Regions from separate parts of the Sphaerisporangium sp. NPDC051017 genome, predicted to be linked through region 1. Evidence: riboswitches for the same ligand, from Rfam matches in the RefSeq annotation. Region 1 holds a riboswitch; each other region holds the start of a gene.
What was found. Region 1 has a riboswitch for cyclic di-AMP ahead of AB0M95_RS31815 (CHAP domain-containing protein). Riboswitches for the same ligand answer to the same signal wherever they lie in the genome.
Positions count from the first base shown of each region.

Region 2: another riboswitch for cyclic di-AMP. It lies ahead of AB0M95_RS02565 (NlpC/P60 family protein); the one in region 1 lies ahead of AB0M95_RS31815 (CHAP domain-containing protein).
Region 3: another riboswitch for cyclic di-AMP. It lies ahead of AB0M95_RS08790 (C40 family peptidase); the one in region 1 lies ahead of AB0M95_RS31815 (CHAP domain-containing protein).

Region 1 is NZ_JBFBCI010000055.1:48-5,856, forward strand. It holds gene AB0M95_RS31815 (CHAP domain-containing protein) at 216-908, opposite strand; cyclic di-AMP (ydaO/yuaA leader) riboswitch at 923-1,075, opposite strand; gene AB0M95_RS31820 (hypothetical protein) at 1,815-2,804, shown strand; gene AB0M95_RS31825 (DUF6716 putative glycosyltransferase) at 2,819-4,054, shown strand; gene AB0M95_RS31830 (polysialyltransferase family glycosyltransferase) at 4,128-5,405, opposite strand; gene AB0M95_RS31835 (glycosyltransferase family 2 protein) at 5,423-5,809, opposite strand, start outside.
Region 2 is NZ_JBFBCI010000001.1:519,679-525,487, reverse strand. It holds gene AB0M95_RS02575 (RDD family protein) at 616-1,866, opposite strand; gene AB0M95_RS02570 (amino-acid N-acetyltransferase) at 1,983-2,528, opposite strand; cyclic di-AMP (ydaO/yuaA leader) riboswitch at 2,932-3,133, shown strand; gene AB0M95_RS02565 (NlpC/P60 family protein) at 3,139-4,206, shown strand; gene AB0M95_RS02560 (LuxR C-terminal-related transcriptional regulator) at 4,467-4,631, opposite strand; gene AB0M95_RS02555 (type III pantothenate kinase) at 5,217-5,809, opposite strand, start outside.
Region 3 is NZ_JBFBCI010000007.1:54,016-59,824, reverse strand. It holds gene AB0M95_RS08805 (glycosyltransferase family 4 protein) at 1-162, opposite strand, end outside; gene AB0M95_RS08800 (M48 family metallopeptidase) at 159-1,454, opposite strand; gene AB0M95_RS08795 (hypothetical protein) at 1,478-2,419, opposite strand; gene AB0M95_RS08790 (C40 family peptidase) at 2,655-3,194, opposite strand; cyclic di-AMP (ydaO/yuaA leader) riboswitch at 3,277-3,435, opposite strand; gene AB0M95_RS08785 (metalloregulator ArsR/SmtB family transcription factor) at 3,854-4,429, shown strand; gene AB0M95_RS08780 (hypothetical protein) at 4,426-5,049, shown strand; gene AB0M95_RS08775 (hypothetical protein) at 5,348-5,809, opposite strand, start outside.

The DNA.
Region 1 (5,809 bases):
GGTGTGCCGGGCTGGGGGGGGGGGGGGGCCCGGGGGGGGGGGGGGGGCCGGGGGGGGGGCGGCGGGCGGCCCCCCCCCCGGGGAGGGGCGCCCGCGGGGAGGCGTGGGCGCCCGGGGACAGGGAGGCGGCCGCGGGACGCCGGCCGCCCGGGAAAAGGGCGCCCCTCCGTGGGAGGGGCGCCCTGGGAAAGACCTGCCGCGTCAGGCGGCGTGGATCAGGCGGCGTAGGTCGGGTAGCCGTAGCCGACGACCTGGTCGGTCGAGCGGGTGCGGACTTGGACCTTGCCGTTGTCGGTGTTGCCCTCGACGGTCTTGATCGTGCCGTCGCCGTTGCCGTGGATCACGAAGCCCACGTGGTCGATGGCGTCCACGTCCTTGCTGCCGTTCCAGGCGAAGAAGACGACCGCGCCGGGCCTGGGGGTCTCGCCCCAGCGGCCCTGCGACTCGAACCACTTGGCGTGGGCGACCGTCCAGGCGTCGATGCCGACGGCGTCCTCCATGCCGAGCCGGCTGCCGACCCAGGAGACGAACATGTCGCACCAGGCGGCGTTGGCGTAGTCGGAGATCTTGCCGCCGTCGCGGGCGACGGTCTCCTGCGCCCGCGGGCTCTCCATGTACCAGCGGTGGAACTTCGTGCCACCGCCCAAGCTGTTCTCGGAAACGCCGATCTGGCTCTCGGCCAGCTTCAGGAGCTGCTGCGCGGACACGTGCCGCGCGCCCTCCGGGAGGCCGAGCGCCTTCGACAGGCCGGCGGCCTCGGAGCCGGCGACCTTCACGACGCCGTCCCGGCCGCTGTCGGCGTGCGCGGCCATGGTGACGCCGGCGACGAGCTGTGCGGCCACCAGGCCGCCGAAGGCAAAGGCCTTCAAGTGGTTCTTCGGGGCATCCAGAAGCCGATGTATCAACATGGACAAGGGGAAACTCCTTCTTCCACGGCCGCCTACCGGGTTAGCTGACGGGTTCGGGCGTGGAAGTCGCCCTACGGGCGCGTCCGTCAGGTGACGGCGCCCCCGATTCACCCCGGGGAGAGGTGGGTCCCCGGCTCCGCGCGAAGCGGACTCGGCGGTTGCGCGCCCCGGGGGGAGAGGGATCTCCCAGAGGACCGGCCGCGCTATGCAATCTCCGTGGCATATAGGAGTCGCTCGGGTGAGCACTTCCCCCGCACGGAGTTCAATCAGAGTAATACATCGGACAAACAGCCGCAAATACGACAAATGTCCGGTCTGTGGCAGGGTTTCCGGAGGGCAAGTGGGCCTGGGGTGTGATCGTCAACGGGTTCCAGGCTCCCTCTTTACCTGCGAGAACGTGCTCGCGCCGCGCTCGGGGGAATCGCCGGCCGGGGCTCGTGGGGCCGGTGTGACAGTCGGGACCGGACGGCCGGAAAGCATTATTCGGGCCGGATGGCACCGGCGGTGTCAAGCTCTCCGGCGGGCGTGGTCGTCCGTGGTCTCGGGTGGACGCGATCGGGGGTTGCCGGGAGAGGGGCGATCGCTTATCACGGAGGAGGAAGTGTGGATGCTCACTGCGATGTCCCAGACATAGCGGTTCGGGGCCGTGGAGGGGGTTCAGGCCGTTTGTAGGGAGATCGGGGTGGTTCGGGTGGTGGTGGGCGTGCCGGGCGCCGAGGGCGCTTCCTGCCGCCGGAGGCGCGTGTGATGCCGGAAGGCCGTTCCACCAGCAGGTGAACGGGCCTTCGCCGGGTGGTCGTAAGACTTTGTTCACCGGTTGTTACCTCACGTGTCGCGTCATGCGGCTACTTTGCTTTCGTCGTGAAAGGGTCAATCCCCGGCGTGGAGAGGAACGGTCGAAGCCGCGTGCGGGAGCAGGGGTCGGCCGTCGCCTGGGTGGAGTCGCCTCTCCAGTTGCTGTGTGCGGTCGAGGCACGGCACGCGGGGGTCGCGGGGCCCGAGATGCGCGTGGTCACCCGCGCGAAGCTGCCCGCGCTCAAGGTCACGCGCAGGGAGCTCGCCACGCTCGACCTGCCGCCGGGCCTGCGCATCGAGACCGCGACCGACGGCCACATGCCCCGTCCGGGACGCCGCGCCGCCTGGGTGCTCGGGGACGGCTTCTCCGGCCGCGTCCAGCTCACCTCGCTGACCGCCGCCCCCGCCCGCATCGTGCTGGTGGACGACGGCCTCGCCACGATCCGCCTGCTGGAGTTGCTCACCTCCCGCCCCGGCACCGCGCTGCTGCGCGCCCGCGCCAAGTCCACGCCCTCGCGGCGCGTCCTCGGCGTCGCCGCCGCGCTGCGCCTGCGCGCCGCCGCCCACGCCGGGCGCCTCACGGTGTTCACCGCGCTGCCCGTCCCCGACGAGCTGGCCGCCTCCGTACGGGCCCTCGGCGCCGAGCTGGTGACCCACGACTTCGCCTGGCTGCGCTCCCAGCCCGCCGCCGCGCACCCCCGGCCCCGCGAGAACACGGTCGTGCTCGGCACCTCGCTCGTGCGCAACGGGCTGATCCACCGCGACCGCTACCTGTCCTGGCTGTTCGCGCTGAAGGGGCCGCTGGCCTACTACCCGCACCGCCGCGAGGACCCGGGCGACCTCGCCGCCGTCCGCGATCATCCCGGTGTGACCGTGTACGATGGCGGCGTTCCGGTCGAGATGACCCTGCGGGACCTGCGCCCCGGGCAGCGCGTGCTCAGCCTGCCGTCCACAGCGGTCACCTCTCTGCGCGTCCTGCTGTCGGCACGTGGCGTCCCCGTCGAGACGGTGGACGTTCCCGACGACTGGTGGACGCCCTCCGCGTCGGTCTCCCTCCGATCACACCTCCAGATGTTCGCGCACGAAAGGGCTTCTCCTTGAGCCGGGTTCTCGCTGTGGCCGATTCCGACTCCTACCTCAAGTGGGCGGCGGGCCTGCTCGACCAGTTGCCGGCGGAGTGGAACTCGACGCTCGCCGTCGTGCGCACCCCCATCGCGCCCTCCCCGGCGCAGATCTCGGCGGCGGTCAGCGGTACAAGGGCGGCCCAGGGGGAGACCCCGGCGGTGATCTCCGCGCGGGCGCTGCGCCGGCTGGCCGAGCGCCTCAGGCCGGACGTCATTCTCGTCGCCTGCACGGGCCCCGTCGTGGACGTACTGGTCAGCGACGTGCTGGACGGTTTCAAGCCGCGCCCGGTCTTCGTGTCGGGCCTGCCCGGCATCTCGATCCCCGCCACCGAGAAGGCATGGCTGTACCGGGGTGGCTGCGACCTGTTCGTCCTGCACAGCGGCCGGGAGGTCGAGGAGTTCGGCCGCATCGGCAAGGAGCTCGGGGCCGCGGGCACGACCGCCCTGGCCCGCCTGCCCTACCTCGACGGGCTCCTGAGGTCCGCGGCCCCCGCGCACACCGTCTCGACCGAGGCCCCGGCGCACCCGGCCACCGGCCGGCGGGTCGTGTTCGCGACGCAGGCCAAGGTGCCGAAACGCCGCGAGGACCGCGAGAGCATCCTGTTCGCCCTGGACCGGCTGGCCGCCCAGCGCCCGGACCTGGACGTCGTGGTCAAACTGCGGGCGCTCACCACCGAGCGGCAGACCCACAACGAGCGCTACCACTACGAGAGCCTGTGGGCCTCGCTCGAGGCGGCAGGCACGGTGCGGCCCGGCGGCGTGCGGTTCGCGGTGGGCGCCATGCATGAGCACCTCGCCGACGCGGCCGGCTTCGTCACGGTCAGCTCGACGGCGGCCCTGGAGGCCATCGCGGGCGAGGTGCCGCTGCTGGTGCTCTCCGACTTCGGGGTCAGCGCCGAGATGATCAACCTCGTCTTCGAGGACAGCGGCTGCCTCGGCACCCTGGACGACCTGGCTCAGGGCGAGTTCCGGCGTCCGACGGCTGCGTGGTGCGACGCCAACTACTTCCACGACCGGGCGAGCAGCGACTGGATCGTCCGGCTGACGGCCCTGGTGGAGCAGGCGCGCACGACCGGCCTGCCTCCGGTCCGTCCCCTGCTGGACGGCCCGGCCCACGCCGCCGCCCGCCGCCGCGCCCGCCTTCGCGTCGAGCTGCCCCCGAACGTGCTGCGCGCCGGGTACCGCGCCAGCCGCCGCGTCCGCCGCTACCTCAAGGCCATCGGCTAGCCGGACGCCTTCGGACGCGAACAGGCCCGCGCGGTCCTCGATTCCCGGGGACCGCGCGGGCCTGAACGTGTGATCAGCGGGACAGGGCGCGGCGCAGGCGGCCGAGGGCGCTCGGCTTCTGGGCGCGGGAGGTGCCGCCGGGGGGAAGCAGCCCCACCGAACTGAGGCGGCGGTTCTTGAAGTATCGCGCCTCGGCGCCGTGCGTCTCGATGTACTTCGCGGCCGCCTCGCGCAGATCGGGGTAGTGATCGCTCTGCATGCAGTAGCCGACCGCCTGGATCAGCGCGGGCAGGTCCACCGGTGGCGGGTCGGTGATCGACCCGTCCTCGGCCAGCCGCGGCACGATCGCGTCCACGATGGTGAGCGGGATCCGGTTGCTGTTCTCGTACGGAGCCAGCCGCTGGAGGACCAGCTCGCAGCCCATACTGGCCACCGGGATGCCGTAGAACCGGTGCGCGGTCATCAGCGCGGTCGAGAAGCAGCCGACCACGAGCTCCGGCCGCAGCGCGCGGAAGCACAGCTCGGCGGGGACGGTCTCGCCGGCGACGCTCAGCTTCACGCCGAGCCCGTCGGCGACGTCGCGGAGCTGCTGGGCGTGGCGGCGGCCTGCGGCCGGGTGGGGCTTGAACAGCACGTCGGTGAAGCCGCGCGCGGCGAGGGCCCGCAGCATCGAGGCGTGCAGCTCGGCTTCCTCCTCCGCGGTGACGATGTCCAGGGCCGACAGGTACTGGCCGAGGATGACCGCCCGGCCCGACAGGCCTTCGGGCGCGGGAAGCGTGTCGAGCACGCCGGTGAACGCGGCGTCCGGCAGCGCGTCGGGCTCGACGCCGACCTCGCGGAGCAGCAGCGGGGTCAGCTCGGGCACCAGCGCCAGGTGCAGCAGGCGGGTGACACGGCCGGAGATCTCCAGCGGCAGCGGGTCGCGCGTGGGCCCGTAGCTCATCAGCCCGTCGGAGTAGACCGTGATCGGGCAATCGCGCGTCAGCCCGGCGATGGTGCGCGCGGGCGGCACGGCGACCGACTCCACGACCAGCTCGGAGACGCCGTCCTCGAGGCCGAGCTGCGTGGCGATCATGCGCGACAGCATCGGCCCCTCGATGACCCGCGCCTTCCAGTCCGAGGGGTGCAGGGGCGCGATCAGCTCGTTCCAGGAGCGGATCTCGTCGAAGCGCGACCGCAGCGCGGCGAAGCCCGGCGCCTCGTCCAGGGGCGGAGTGATCTCCGGGATGGCGGCGTTGTTGGACACCAGAAGAAGCCTGCGGCGGTCGTGGGCGCCGAACCTGCCGGCGTCCATCGCGGCGGCCAGCGTCATCGCCCCGAAGAGCGTGGAGCTGTAGAACACCTGGGTCACGGAGGCGCTCCTTCGGGTCATCCGCGGTGGGGGAGCAGCGGGCGCAGGAGGGCGGCGCGCTCGGGTTCGAGCCCCGCGTCGTCCACCATGCCCTGCGGCAGCGACGCGAGAACCTCGCGCGCGCGGGCGTGGAAGCGGGCCAGCAGCGGGGGCGAGAAGCGCTCGCTCAGCTCCAGGTGGTGCGCCAGCAGGGCGCAGAAGGTGCGCACCGCCTTCGGCAGCAGGTCGGGCTCGTTCACCACCTGCTCGAAGACCAGCTCGAAGGCGTTGAAGAAGTGGAGCTGGCGCTCGTCGCCGACCTGGGTCAGCGACGAGGAGACCAGTCTGCGGTAGAACACCCCGGCCAGCGAGACCACCGCGAACGACCGCGCCTCGCGGTGCAGCCGCCAGATCCACGGCCGGTC
Region 2 (5,809 bases), on a different contig from region 1:
CGTACAGGGAATGCGTCTCAAAGCCGCCGGACTGTGTACACACCGAACGTAATGACCGCACCAAGAACCAGAAGGCACGCCGATGACCGCCGCGTCAGGGTCGGCGGGGATTTCCATCGGAGAAGACGAGAAGCGCCGGCGATCGGCGTCAGGAGCGATGCCGGGATCGGCTACGCGGGGCCGCTATCACCGCCGAACGGCAGGGCCGGAGAGATGGACGCGGACGCGCGCGGCGGCGAGCCGGCGGCGTCCGACGGGCGGGCGGCACGGCCCGCGAGAAGGGACATGGGCCCGTGCGGACCCCGGTCGGCGTGAGCGCGGCCGTGCGCGCCGCCCTGCGGGACGTGACGCGCTCCGGCGCGAGCCGGAGGGGGATGCTTGGGGTGACCGACTCGGGGCGGTTCTGCGGTCATCTGATCGCCTTTCGCGACAAGCGAAGGTGGATTCGGGTTCGTGCAAGGTCCTATCGCATATACAGGTCTGTCCGTTACCGATTCGCCGATGTTGGCGTCACCGATCGCGAAGTCCGGGGTCCCGCCCCGCCCGGGCGGCGGCCGGCCCCGGACACGCGTCAGGGCCGGAGGAGCACCCCCCGGCCCTGATACGGCGACGTAACTACTTGACCTTGACGACGACCGTGTTCGCGACCTTGTCGTGAAGGGTCTGCTGCAGCGGCTTGTCCCAGAACAGCCACAGGAGGTTCACGAGCGCGAAGAGGCCGGCGATCCAGCCGAGGAACGGAATCCACTGGAGGAACCTCGGCCCGTAGAGGACGAGCGCGCGCTTGCCCACCACGTCGGTGGCGAGCGGCGACTGCACGGAGCCGCCCACCGGGACGACCTTGATGCCCATGGCGATCTTGCCGATCGTCTGGCCGCGCTGCCGGAGCATCAGGAATTCGTAGGCGACGTAGGCCAGGCCGATGATGATCGCGCCGAGCAGCCCGGCGATGAAGGCACCGCCGCCCTCGATGATCGTCCCCGTGCTCGCGTCGAAGCTCGGCGAGGTGACGAAGATGGCGGCGATGACGGCGGTGAGGATGAACGTCGGGATCGCGAGGATCACGGCGTCGATGATGCGGGCGACGAGGCGCTGCCACCACTCCGCCAGCGGCGCCGGCGCGCCCGGGGGGACCGGGCCTGCGGCGGCGGCACCGTACGACTGCTGGTAGCCGGGCGCCTGGCCGTACCCCTGCTGGCCGTAGCCCTGCGGGGAGTGCCCGGGCTGGTTGTAGCTCTGCTGCCCGTACTGCGCCTGCTGCTGGCCGTACTGCTCGCCGTAGCCCTGCTGCTGGCCGTACCCCTGCTGGGCGTAGCCCTGGTCGCCGTACCCCGGCTGGGCCTGCTGCCCCTGCTGGCCGTACTGCTGACCGTAGCCCTGCTGCTGGCCGTAACCCCCCGCCTGCTGGCCATAACCCTGCTGCTGGCTCTGCTGACCGTAACCCTGGTCGCCGTAGCCCTGCTGCTGGCCCTGCTGACCGTACTGCGGCTGCTGCCCGTACGACTGCTGGCCCTGCTGACCCTGCTGACCATAGGACGCCTGCTGCTGCCCGTACGCCTGGTCGCCGTAGCCCTGGTCGCCGTAGCCCTGCTGGCCGTAGCCCTGCTGACTCTGCTGACCATAGCCCTGGCCGGCCGCCGGCTGGCCGTAGCCCTGCTGCTGACCGTACTGCTGACCCTGCTGGCCGTACTGCTGGCCGTAGCCCTGCTGCTGGCCGTACTGGTTGGGGTGTTCCGATGTCGGCTGAGGACGGTGGACGACCGTCACCTCAGGATCTGCGTTCTGATGCCCGTATTGCGGAGATCCGGACGACGGCTGGTGGCCGTCCGGTTCGTCGCGGGGGTACGGCGGCTGTCCGGTGCTCACCGTGTCACCTCACTTCGGCTTCGCATGCGGCATATGTCAGACACGCATGCAGTGGTGTTGCCCAACGTAGCGACAGCCGCATCAACAGTCACCTTTCCATCAGGTCATCGCGAGGGTCAAGATCGGGGGACCAAATGGAGGAGCATCCGCGTGTTGCCGAGGGTGTTGGGCTTGACATGTTCCAGATCGAGGAACTCGGCTACGCCCTCATCGTAGGAGTCGAGCAACTCGGCGTACACCTCAGGAGACACCGGAGTGCCCTGGATGGGGGCGAAACCGTGCCTGGCGAAGAATTCGACCTCGAACGTCAGGCAGAAGACCCGCCGCAGCCCCAGATCGCGAGCCGCGTCGATGAGCGCGCCGACGATCATATGCCCGATTCCCATGCCACGGCAGCCGATATCGACCGCAACGGTGCGAATCTCGGCCAGATCCTCCCAGAGGACGTGAAGCGCCCCGCATCCGACGACCGCGCCGTCCCGTTCGGCGACCCAGAACTCCTGGACGTCCTCGTAAAGGGTGACCGTCGACTTGCGCAGCAGGCGCGGGCCGTCGCCGGAGTAGGTGTCGACGAGCCGCCTGATGGCCCGGACGTCGGGCGTGCGGGCTCGTCGCACCACCACCGTGCTGCCGGAGGGCACGGACTCCACGACCTGCTCCATGAAGCGCCAGGGTATCCTCCCGCGCGGGTCCGCCGCCGCCGGCGTTACCGCATCGATTCCGGGATCGATCGCGGTATCGGACCGCCCGAAACCCCGCCCCCTCGATATCGGCGTGGCGGATGGTGACGGAGTGAACGCGTGGCGTCAAAGAGACGGCGACGACATCCGCTTCGGCGGGATATGACGTTCCGCACAGTCGCGGACCTGCGTCACGTGCGCCCGACTTGAGGTCAAAAACGCATAAACGCAGGGTAATGCAGCCCCGCAAGCACTTGGAGCGTGATCATCCTGTGATGTCCCGGTTGTGAAACCTCAACAGAATCCGCAGTTCCGGTTGAGGCGGAACCTGAGCTGCACTAGTGTCCAGCGTCGATACCGGTCATCGCACAGCGGTGGCCGCGCCGCCGAATCCCGGCCGCACCCCCGTAAGCGGCGGGAACCGGGGACCCAACGGCGCACGCAGGGGGCACGCCCCCGGCGGGCCGCCATCCCGGGGTGAATCCGAGAGGGAGGGCATGGACGTGTCCTCTGTGGTCGCGCGCTCGGTAGGGCTACTCCGGCCCGAACCCGTCAGCTAACCCGGTAGGCGGCCGAGGAGAGGAGCTCGTTGGTGCAGCCTAGGCGCACGCCTGGTAGAAGCGCGGGCAGGCATGCCCGTCCCAAACGTACGGAGCGCGCCCAAGCCGGCGGAGTCACCAAGCGTCTTCCCCGCCGGATCGCGCTCGTCACCGCCGCCCTGACCGTCCTGACGTTCGGCTCGCCGCTCGTGTCGGCGACCGCCGAGCCGAAGCCGAGCCTCAAGGACCTCAAGAACCAGGTCGAGAGCCTCTACGAGCAGATCGAGTCGCTCACCGAGCAGTACAACGGCCAGAAGGAACGCCTGAAGCAGGCGCAGCGCTCGGCCGAGCTCGCCAAGAAGACGCTCACGCGCAGCGAGACCGACCTGGAGGAGAAGCGCCGCCAGGCGGCCCTGTACGCCCAGGACGCGTACATGACCGGCGGTGTGGGCTCCTCCCTGGCGCTGGCGATGTCCGGCGACCCCGACGGCTACCTGGACCGCGCCGCGACCACCTACGCCCTCCAGTTGCAGCAGGGCGAGGAGGTCTCCCAGATCACCAAGTCCATGGACATCGCCGAACGCGCGAAGGAAAGCGCCAAGGCGCGCGAAGGCGAGGTCAAGAAGCTCGTCGCCGATCTGTCCTCACAGCGCGACAAGATCCGCAAGCTGGTCGCCAAGACCGAGAGCACGCTGTTCAAGCGGGCGCTGTCGCAGGCCGGGCAGACGTACGGGCGGGCCACCCGCATCGACATCCCGATCCCGGGCCAGGGCAAGGCCGCCGAGGCCGCCAGGTGGGCGATGACCCAGCAGCTCAAGCCGTACGTGTGGGGCGCGGCGGGCCCGAGCACCTACGACTGCTCCGGCCTGGTGATGTGGGCCTACCAGAAGGTCGGCATCAGCCTGCCACACTACACCGGCGACCAGTGGACGGCGGGCACGCACATCAACCGGGAGGACATGCGCCCGGGCGACCTGGTGTTCTTCTACGGCGACCTGCACCACGTCGGCCTCTACATCGGGGGCGGAATGATGGTGCACGCCCCGCGCACGGGTGACGTCGTGCGGGTCGTCCCGCTGGGCAACCGTCCGTTCGCCGGAGCCGTGCGCATCGCCGACTGAGCCGACCGAACCGACCTGGCCGGGCCGACCGAACCAACCGAACCGACCTGGCCGAACCAACCGAACCGACCTGGCCGGGCCGACCGAACCAACCGTGCCGACCTGGCCGGGCCGACCGAGTCCGGCCGGGGCGGCCGGCATCGGGCCGATACACGGGCCGACGCCGATGCACAGGCCGGCACAGGATCGGCTGACACAGGCGCACCCCGGGTGGTGGGCGACCGGTTCCCGGGGTGGCCGGCTCTCGCGGGCTGGATCGGCTAGATCAGCCTGCGGCGGGCCGCCCATGCCACGGCCTCGATGGCGGTGGCGACGCCGATGCGGTCGCAGATGCCCCGGAGGCGGCGCCGGACCGTACGGCCGCTGACGTCGAGCCGCCGACCCACACGGTCGACGGTCACGCCCTTGGCCAGTTCGGCGAGCAAGAGAAGATCATCGTCACTCAACCCCACGCCGTCTGATCCCGGGGGAATGTCATTCCCTCGGGAAACCAGATCCGGATACGCCATCGGGTGTCCTCCCCCACGACGAACTCGGCAACATACTGGAATGCTTCTGGCTCGCCCGTCAGGAACGGTAAACGCCACGTTCAAAGGTCGTCAAGCTCCGACCCTCCATAGGCGTTCCCTTCTTGATTGACATACCAGTGCATATGTGAACTACTCATGACATGTTCGCGAACCCGTAGGCTGGGGGGCCGACAGGCGTGAAGATCGAGGAGGGCACCGGCCGGGGACGCGGCCCCGGCCGCCCGCGATGCTGGTCGACGACGGACTCGGCGGCGCGTACGGTGGGATCACCCCCACCGCGCATATAAGATCAACGCGTCTCCGCCCGTAATTATCCGTGAAATCACTGGCCCATTCCGACCTTTTTCGGCCGAACGCGCCCACGTACGGAAGGTGTCCCCGGGACCGGCTTTAGACGCTATGGACCTCGCCCGGCCGCGTAATCGGCGCGGGCGCTTCGATATGGATCTCGGCCGATGCGCGCCCGCGCGGACGAATGGGTCAGCTGGTGTTGCGGTTGTAGATGAGCCGCAATCCGATGAGCGTGAGCCACGGCTCGTGCACGTCGATCGAGCGCGCCTCGTCCACCACGGGGGAGGCGAGCGAGCCGGTGGCCACGACCGTGACGTCGTCCGGGTCGGCGGCGAGCTCGGGCGCCATGCGCTCGACGATGCCGTCCACCTGCCCGGCGAAGCCGTAGATGATGCCGGCCTGGAGCGCCTCGACGGTGTTCTTGGCGATCATCGAGCGCGGGCGCACGAGCTCCACCTTGTGGAGCTGCGCGCCCGCGGCCGCCAGGGCGTCCACGGAGATCTCGATGCCGGGGGCGGTGACCGCGCCGACGTACTCGCCCTTGGCGGACACGGCGTCGAACGAGGTGGCCGTGCCGAAGTCGACGATCACGCACGGCCCGCCGTACAACGTGATGGCGGCGAGCGCGTTGACGATGCGGTCGCTGCCGATTTCCTTGGGGTTGTCCATGCGCACCGGCACGCCGGTGCGCACGCCGGGCTCCACGATGACGGCCGTGACGTCGCCGTAGTAGCGCCGGCACATCTCACGCATCTCGTTCAGCACGGACGGGACGGTGGAGC
Region 3 (5,809 bases), on a different contig from region 1:
GCGGCGGGCGTCGAACTCCTCCCAGCCGGGCCAGCGCGAGGCGTACACGACGGTGGAGCCCGGCGGGCGGCGCTCGGCGAGGGCGTGGACGAACGCCTGGATGCCTCCCGGGCGCGGCGGGAAGTCGTTGGTGACGATCAGCGTGCGGCCCTGCGGGGTCACGGCTCCGGCAGCCCGTTCTGGCGGGCCCAGAAACGCGCCAGGGCGATGCGCTGCGGGGGCGTGGGGTGGGAGGCGTACAGGATGTACTCGAGGGCGTCCGGCGACAGATCGGAGAGGTTCGTGACGGCCAGCCGCCGCTGCATCGCGACGAACGTCGCCGGGTCGCGGGTCAGGTCCAGCGCGTGCAGGTCGGCCCTGGCCTCCACCGCGCGGCTGACGACGTTCTCGGCGGGGCCGGACAGGACGGTGGCGACGGCCATCAGCCCGAGCAGCAGCCCCACGGCGCGCGGGTCGCCCACGGAGGGCACCCGGGCGCGGCGCCGGAGGCTGGGAGCGCCGGCCACGAGGAACAGCAGGCACGCCCCGGCCGCGGCCCCGAGCGCGCCGACCAGCGTGCCGTACAGGACGTCGCCCCGCTTGGCGTGGCCGAGCTCGTGCGCGACGACCAGCTCGACCTCCTTCTCGGGGGCGCGCAGGAGCGTGTCGTAGACGACGATGCGCCGCGTCGCCCCGAAGCCGGAGACGTAGGCGTTGAGGGCGGTGGTCCTGCGCGAGGCGTCGGCGACCAGGACGTCCTTGACCGGGACGCCGTCGCGGGCGGCCATGGCGATCAGGTCCGCGCGCAGCGGCCCGGCGGGCATCGGCCGGAATTCGTTGAACAGCGGTTCCACGACGATCGGGTAGACGAAGGAGACCGCGACGGTGAACACGAAGGCGCCGATCGACGCCGGGATCCACCAGCGGGCGCGGAACCGGCGCGCCAGCCAGACCACGGCGAAGATCATGATGGCGGTCGTCACGACCTGGACGGCGAAGCCCTTCAGCCGGTCGGCGGACCACGCCGCCCAGTCCTGGGTGGAGAGCCCGTACGCGCGCAGGCGGGTCTCGTACCACATGCCGAGCGGCCACTTCAGCAGCAGGCTCACCGCCGAGAGGACGAGCACGCCGAGCGGGACGCGCAGCCACCACGGCCCCCTGAGGCGGTCGACGGCCCACGCGCCGAACGAGGTGAGGATGAACACGCCCGCCACGACCAGCGTGACCGCGAGCGACAGGTAGGCGGGCAGGCTGACGGCCGAGTCGAACGCTGCGGCCCGGTCGATCTGCGCGGCGGTGAAGTCGCGCGCGGGGTCCGGCCGCACCTCGCGGGCCCCGCTCAGGGCCTGCCACGGCGTCGTCACCGCGACGACCCCCGCCACCGCCGCGCCGAGCACGACCAGGGCGATGCCGGCCGCGCGCATTCCCCCGTCCATGCGCCGCCCCGGGCGGGTCTCCTCGATCAGCTCCCCCACCGATATCAGCCTTTCCGCCGTCGTCAGGACAGCTCCGCCTTCACGTATGCGCGCCAGGCGCCGGTGAACCGCCCGGCCGTCACCCCGAGCGCGCGCGGGAGGGCCCCCGCCGCGTCTGCCCTGTCTCCCCTCCTGAACTCACGGTAGAGGGCGACCAGGGCGGGTTCGCCGTAACGGGCCGCGACATACCGGCAGGCGAGCCACGCCTCCTCGTACGCCTGGGCCAGGCGCGGCGATCCGGGGGCGAAATCGTCCGGGCCGGGCAGCGCGGACGGCGTGCGGCCCGCGCGCACCTCGGCGGCCAGCTCGGCGGCGGCCTCGCGGACGGGGATGCCCGAGCGCAGGTAGCCCACGTAGTCGGCGAAGCCCTCGACCAGCCATTTCGGGGTGCGCGCGTCGGTCGCGGCCCCGGTGGCGACGTGCGTCAGCTCGTGGGCGAGGACGACGTCACGGCCGGCGTCGCTGAGGCGGGCGAACGAGCCCGGCTCGATGATCACGCGGTCGGTGGCGGCGACGGCGGCGAGGCCGTCCACCGAGGCGGGGGCCGCGAGCGTGGCCGCCTGCGCGGTGGTGGCGGGCACCAGGACCAGCGGGCGCACCGGCCCGGCGACCCGCGCGACGACGAGGCTCGCGCGGTCGGCCCTGCGGGCGAGGTCGGCGAGGTCTGCTTCGCTCGCGGTGGCCGTGCCGATCACCAGGGAGCGGGTTCCGCGGACAACGCGCGCGTGGCCCCAGATCTCCGGATGCTCGCCGGTCACGGCGTCCGGCGCCGGGGGCGTCGGGGGCACGGTCGGCGCGGTCAGGGGCGTGGCCGCGGACATGCCCGGGGGCGCAGGGGGCAGGTGCGGGGATACGAACGCGGACGGGGGCGCCGGTGGGGGCACAGAGGGGGACGGGGGCGACGGGGGGACGGTCAGCGCGGCCAGCAGGCCCGCCAGCACGGTCCCCAGCCACACGACGCGCATGCGGGCAATCTACCTGGCCGCTCCCCCGCCGGGGCGCTCCCCGCGCGGCACGACCCGCTCCCCGGCCCGGTGCTTCGCCGTCTCCGCGTGTGTTCCGGACCGGAACGCCGAAGGCCCCGCCCGCCTCCGAGGGGAGTGGAGGCGGGCGGGGCCCCTGAGGGGCCGCCGCGTGGCCGGTGGGCGCGGGCGAAGGCTTCCGGGGAAAGGGCTCCTTGGAAGTTCCCCCGCGCTCCGGTCACGCTCCGGGGCGAACGGCTCCGACGAAACTGCTCTTGCGATAGCCGTTCAGCTTGTCGATCCGCACACGGGTCCCGCTGTGCGGAGAGTGGATCATCTTGCCGTGACCGACGTACATGCCGACGTGGCCCAGTCCGTAGAAGAACATCAGGTCGCCCGGCTTGAGGTGCTTCCAGGAGACCTTCTTCCGCACGGAGCGGAACTGGCTGGCCGCGATGCGCGGCAGCTTCACACCGGCCTTGCGCCAGGCGTACACGACCAGGCCTGAGCAGTCGAACGCACCGGGGCCGCTGGCACCCCACCGGTACGGGTCTCCGATCTGCTTCTTGGCCACTTCCACCGCGGTGTGCGCCTTGATCCGCTGTCTGGCGGCCCTGGTGAGCTTGGTGGTCTTGGTCGTCTTGGTCGTCTTGGAGGTCTTCCCGGTCTTGCCGGGCTTGATGACCTTGCCGACCTTGACCGAGCTCTGCGCCATGGCCGTGACGGCCGCGTCCGCCGAGGGTGCCTGCACCGGCACCACGGCGACGGATGCCGTCATGGTGAGGGCGGCACCGCTGAGGGAGAGCCGGGCGAATCTGGACAGGCTGGGGCTAGGGGTAGTGCTGGACAGGATCGCTCCTTGGTTCTTCCACTTACGCCTACCGGGTTAGCTGACGGATTCGGGCATGGAAGTAGCCCTACGGCGCAATGGCGCCGATTCACCCCCGACCCCTGGGGTAGGGGTCAATTGGTTCCCCGGCTCCGTGCTCCTTGCCGCACGGATTCGGCAGACCACCGCCTGTGGTTTTCTCGGTTTCCCTATGTGTTCACGGCGGCGGCCGAATGGATGGTCTTGCATAAGCCGGCCCCCGCGACGGTCCGGCCTACAACGCGACGGCATGGCGTGCTCGCCGCGGCCCAGAAGGTACAAGATTTGCCAATTTACGGCAAAGGGTCAGCCCGGTGAACGTAGATCAAATAACGCGATCTTCGCCAGATAACGCCTGCATATCAATGACGCCTGTTACCCGAATGTGATTCCCCTCACATATCCCGAAACTTGGCCCGATAGAAGTCCCACCGGCCACGGGAGTCACACGAGTTAGCGATCTTGGTCGCCCGGGACCGACCGCGCGGTCTCTCTAGAGATGCAAGTATGCAAGAGGTGTTTAGCAATTCCTCTTGCACAGTAATCGTTGTGCATGCCAGCGTGGGGCCATGGAGAACGAGAACGTCCGGCAGATCACCGACTCCCGCGTCCTGGCGGCCCTTGCCCACCCCCTACGCAGGCGGCTCATGGACGCCCTGCGGGTCTACGGGCCCTGCACGGTCAGCATGCTGGCCGACCACACCGGCCAGGCGGTCGCGAACGTCAGCCACCACCTGCGCGTCCTGGCCTCGGGAGAGCTGATCGAGGAGGCACCCGAGCTGGCCCGCGACCGGCGGGAACGCTGGTGGCGCCTGGTCGCGAACGCGATCCGCTGGTCCACGCGCGACTTCGAGGGCGACCCCGCCTCCGCGGCCATCGCCGGCGCGGCCGAGTCGCTCAACCTCGAACACCACGTCAACCTCGTGCGCGCCTACTACGCCTCCTCCGAGGAGGAGCGCGAGGCGTGGCACGGCGCGCCCTTCTCCACCGACAAGTGGCTGCGGCTGACGCCCTCGGAGCTGTCCGAGCTGTCCCACGAGGTCATCGGCCTCTACGAGCGCTGGGCCACGCGGGAGATCCCGGACGACGGCCGGCGCCGCGACCCGGTGTTCGTGTTCACCTTCGGCGTCCCGGGGCGCCCGTGAAGGCCCGCCGCGCCCGGCCCGCGTGGGCGCGCCCCGCCGGCACCGGTACCCTGCCCCCCGAAACCCCGAGCGCGGACGCCCGTCCCCCCGGGCTTCGGAGGCGCGGCGGGCTGCTACGCGAGCGCGACTTCCGGCTGCTGTGGGTCGGCGAGACGGCCGGCGCGTTCGGAAGCTCGGTCACCACTGTGGCCCTGCCGCTCGTGGCCATCACCGTCCTGCAGGCGAACGCGCTGGTCGTGGGCGTGCCGGCGGCCGAGATCGGGTGCCTGCCGTTCGTCCTGCTGATCCCGGCCGCGTTCCCGGGATGGGGGCTGGCGCCGGCGATGGGGGGCGGGTTCGTCATCGCCGCGGGGGTGGTGGCGGGCAACGTGATCAAGGGGAGTTTCCGGCAGGTGTACACGCCGCGTCACCTTCTGGGCCGGGCGTCGGTGTCCATGCAGTTCGTCAACCTCGGCACGATCCCGCTCGGCGCTCTGCTCGGCGGCGCGCTGGGCGACTCCCTCGGCGTGCGGCCCGCCATGTGGATCATGACCGGCGGGATGACCCTGACGGGCTTCATCCTGCTCGCGGGGCCTCTCAAGCGTGACCGCGACCTTCCCGATGCTCCCGCCGTGTCCTGAATTGGACAGCAATATGGACTAAGTCGCTCTTGCATCCAGGAAAGCGAGCCGAAGTCAATACTCGGTTTTGCGGAATTGTCATCAATTATCCCCACGAAGGGTACCGAGAACCTCACCCCCCGGCCGTACGTCAGAACGGGAATCTCTCGGAAAGCAAACCATTCCCCCATGTTCCGAGCTTTTCGCAGAAGTCAATTCGTCATATATCTCGATAGCACAGTATTACCCTGGAGCCATCGGCCGCAGCGGAACGGCTCCGTACAGAACGGCCCGGGCGGGCGGGCGGCCGGAGACCGGCTCAGAAGCGCTCGACGCCCTCCGGCCAGATGACCACGACCTCGCGCCCGTGGTCGCGGGCGTGCCGGATGGCGTCGGCCGTCCCCCCGAGCCCGCGCGCGGGCCTGCCGTCCCAGACGGCCGCGACGATCTCGGAGTTCTCGACGACGAAGCACCCGGCGGCGTGGTAGGCGGCCGCCCCCGGCTCCGCGAAGTCCAGCACCGTCACGACGCCGGCGGCGGCGAGCAGCCGGTGGTAGGCGTCCAGGTCCGGGCCCCGGAACGTCGCCTCGTACCCGCGGGACGGCACGACGACCCGCAACTCGCCTCCGAGGCGCAGGAGGATCTCGGCGAAGAGCTGATCGGCGCCCGCGGCAAGGCTGCTCCAGCCCACGAGCGGCGCCTCCAGAGCGGCCAGCAGCGCGCTCAGCTCCCGTTCTGCGTGGGCCCGGGCCCGCGGCGGCATCGACTGGTGCCCGGTGAT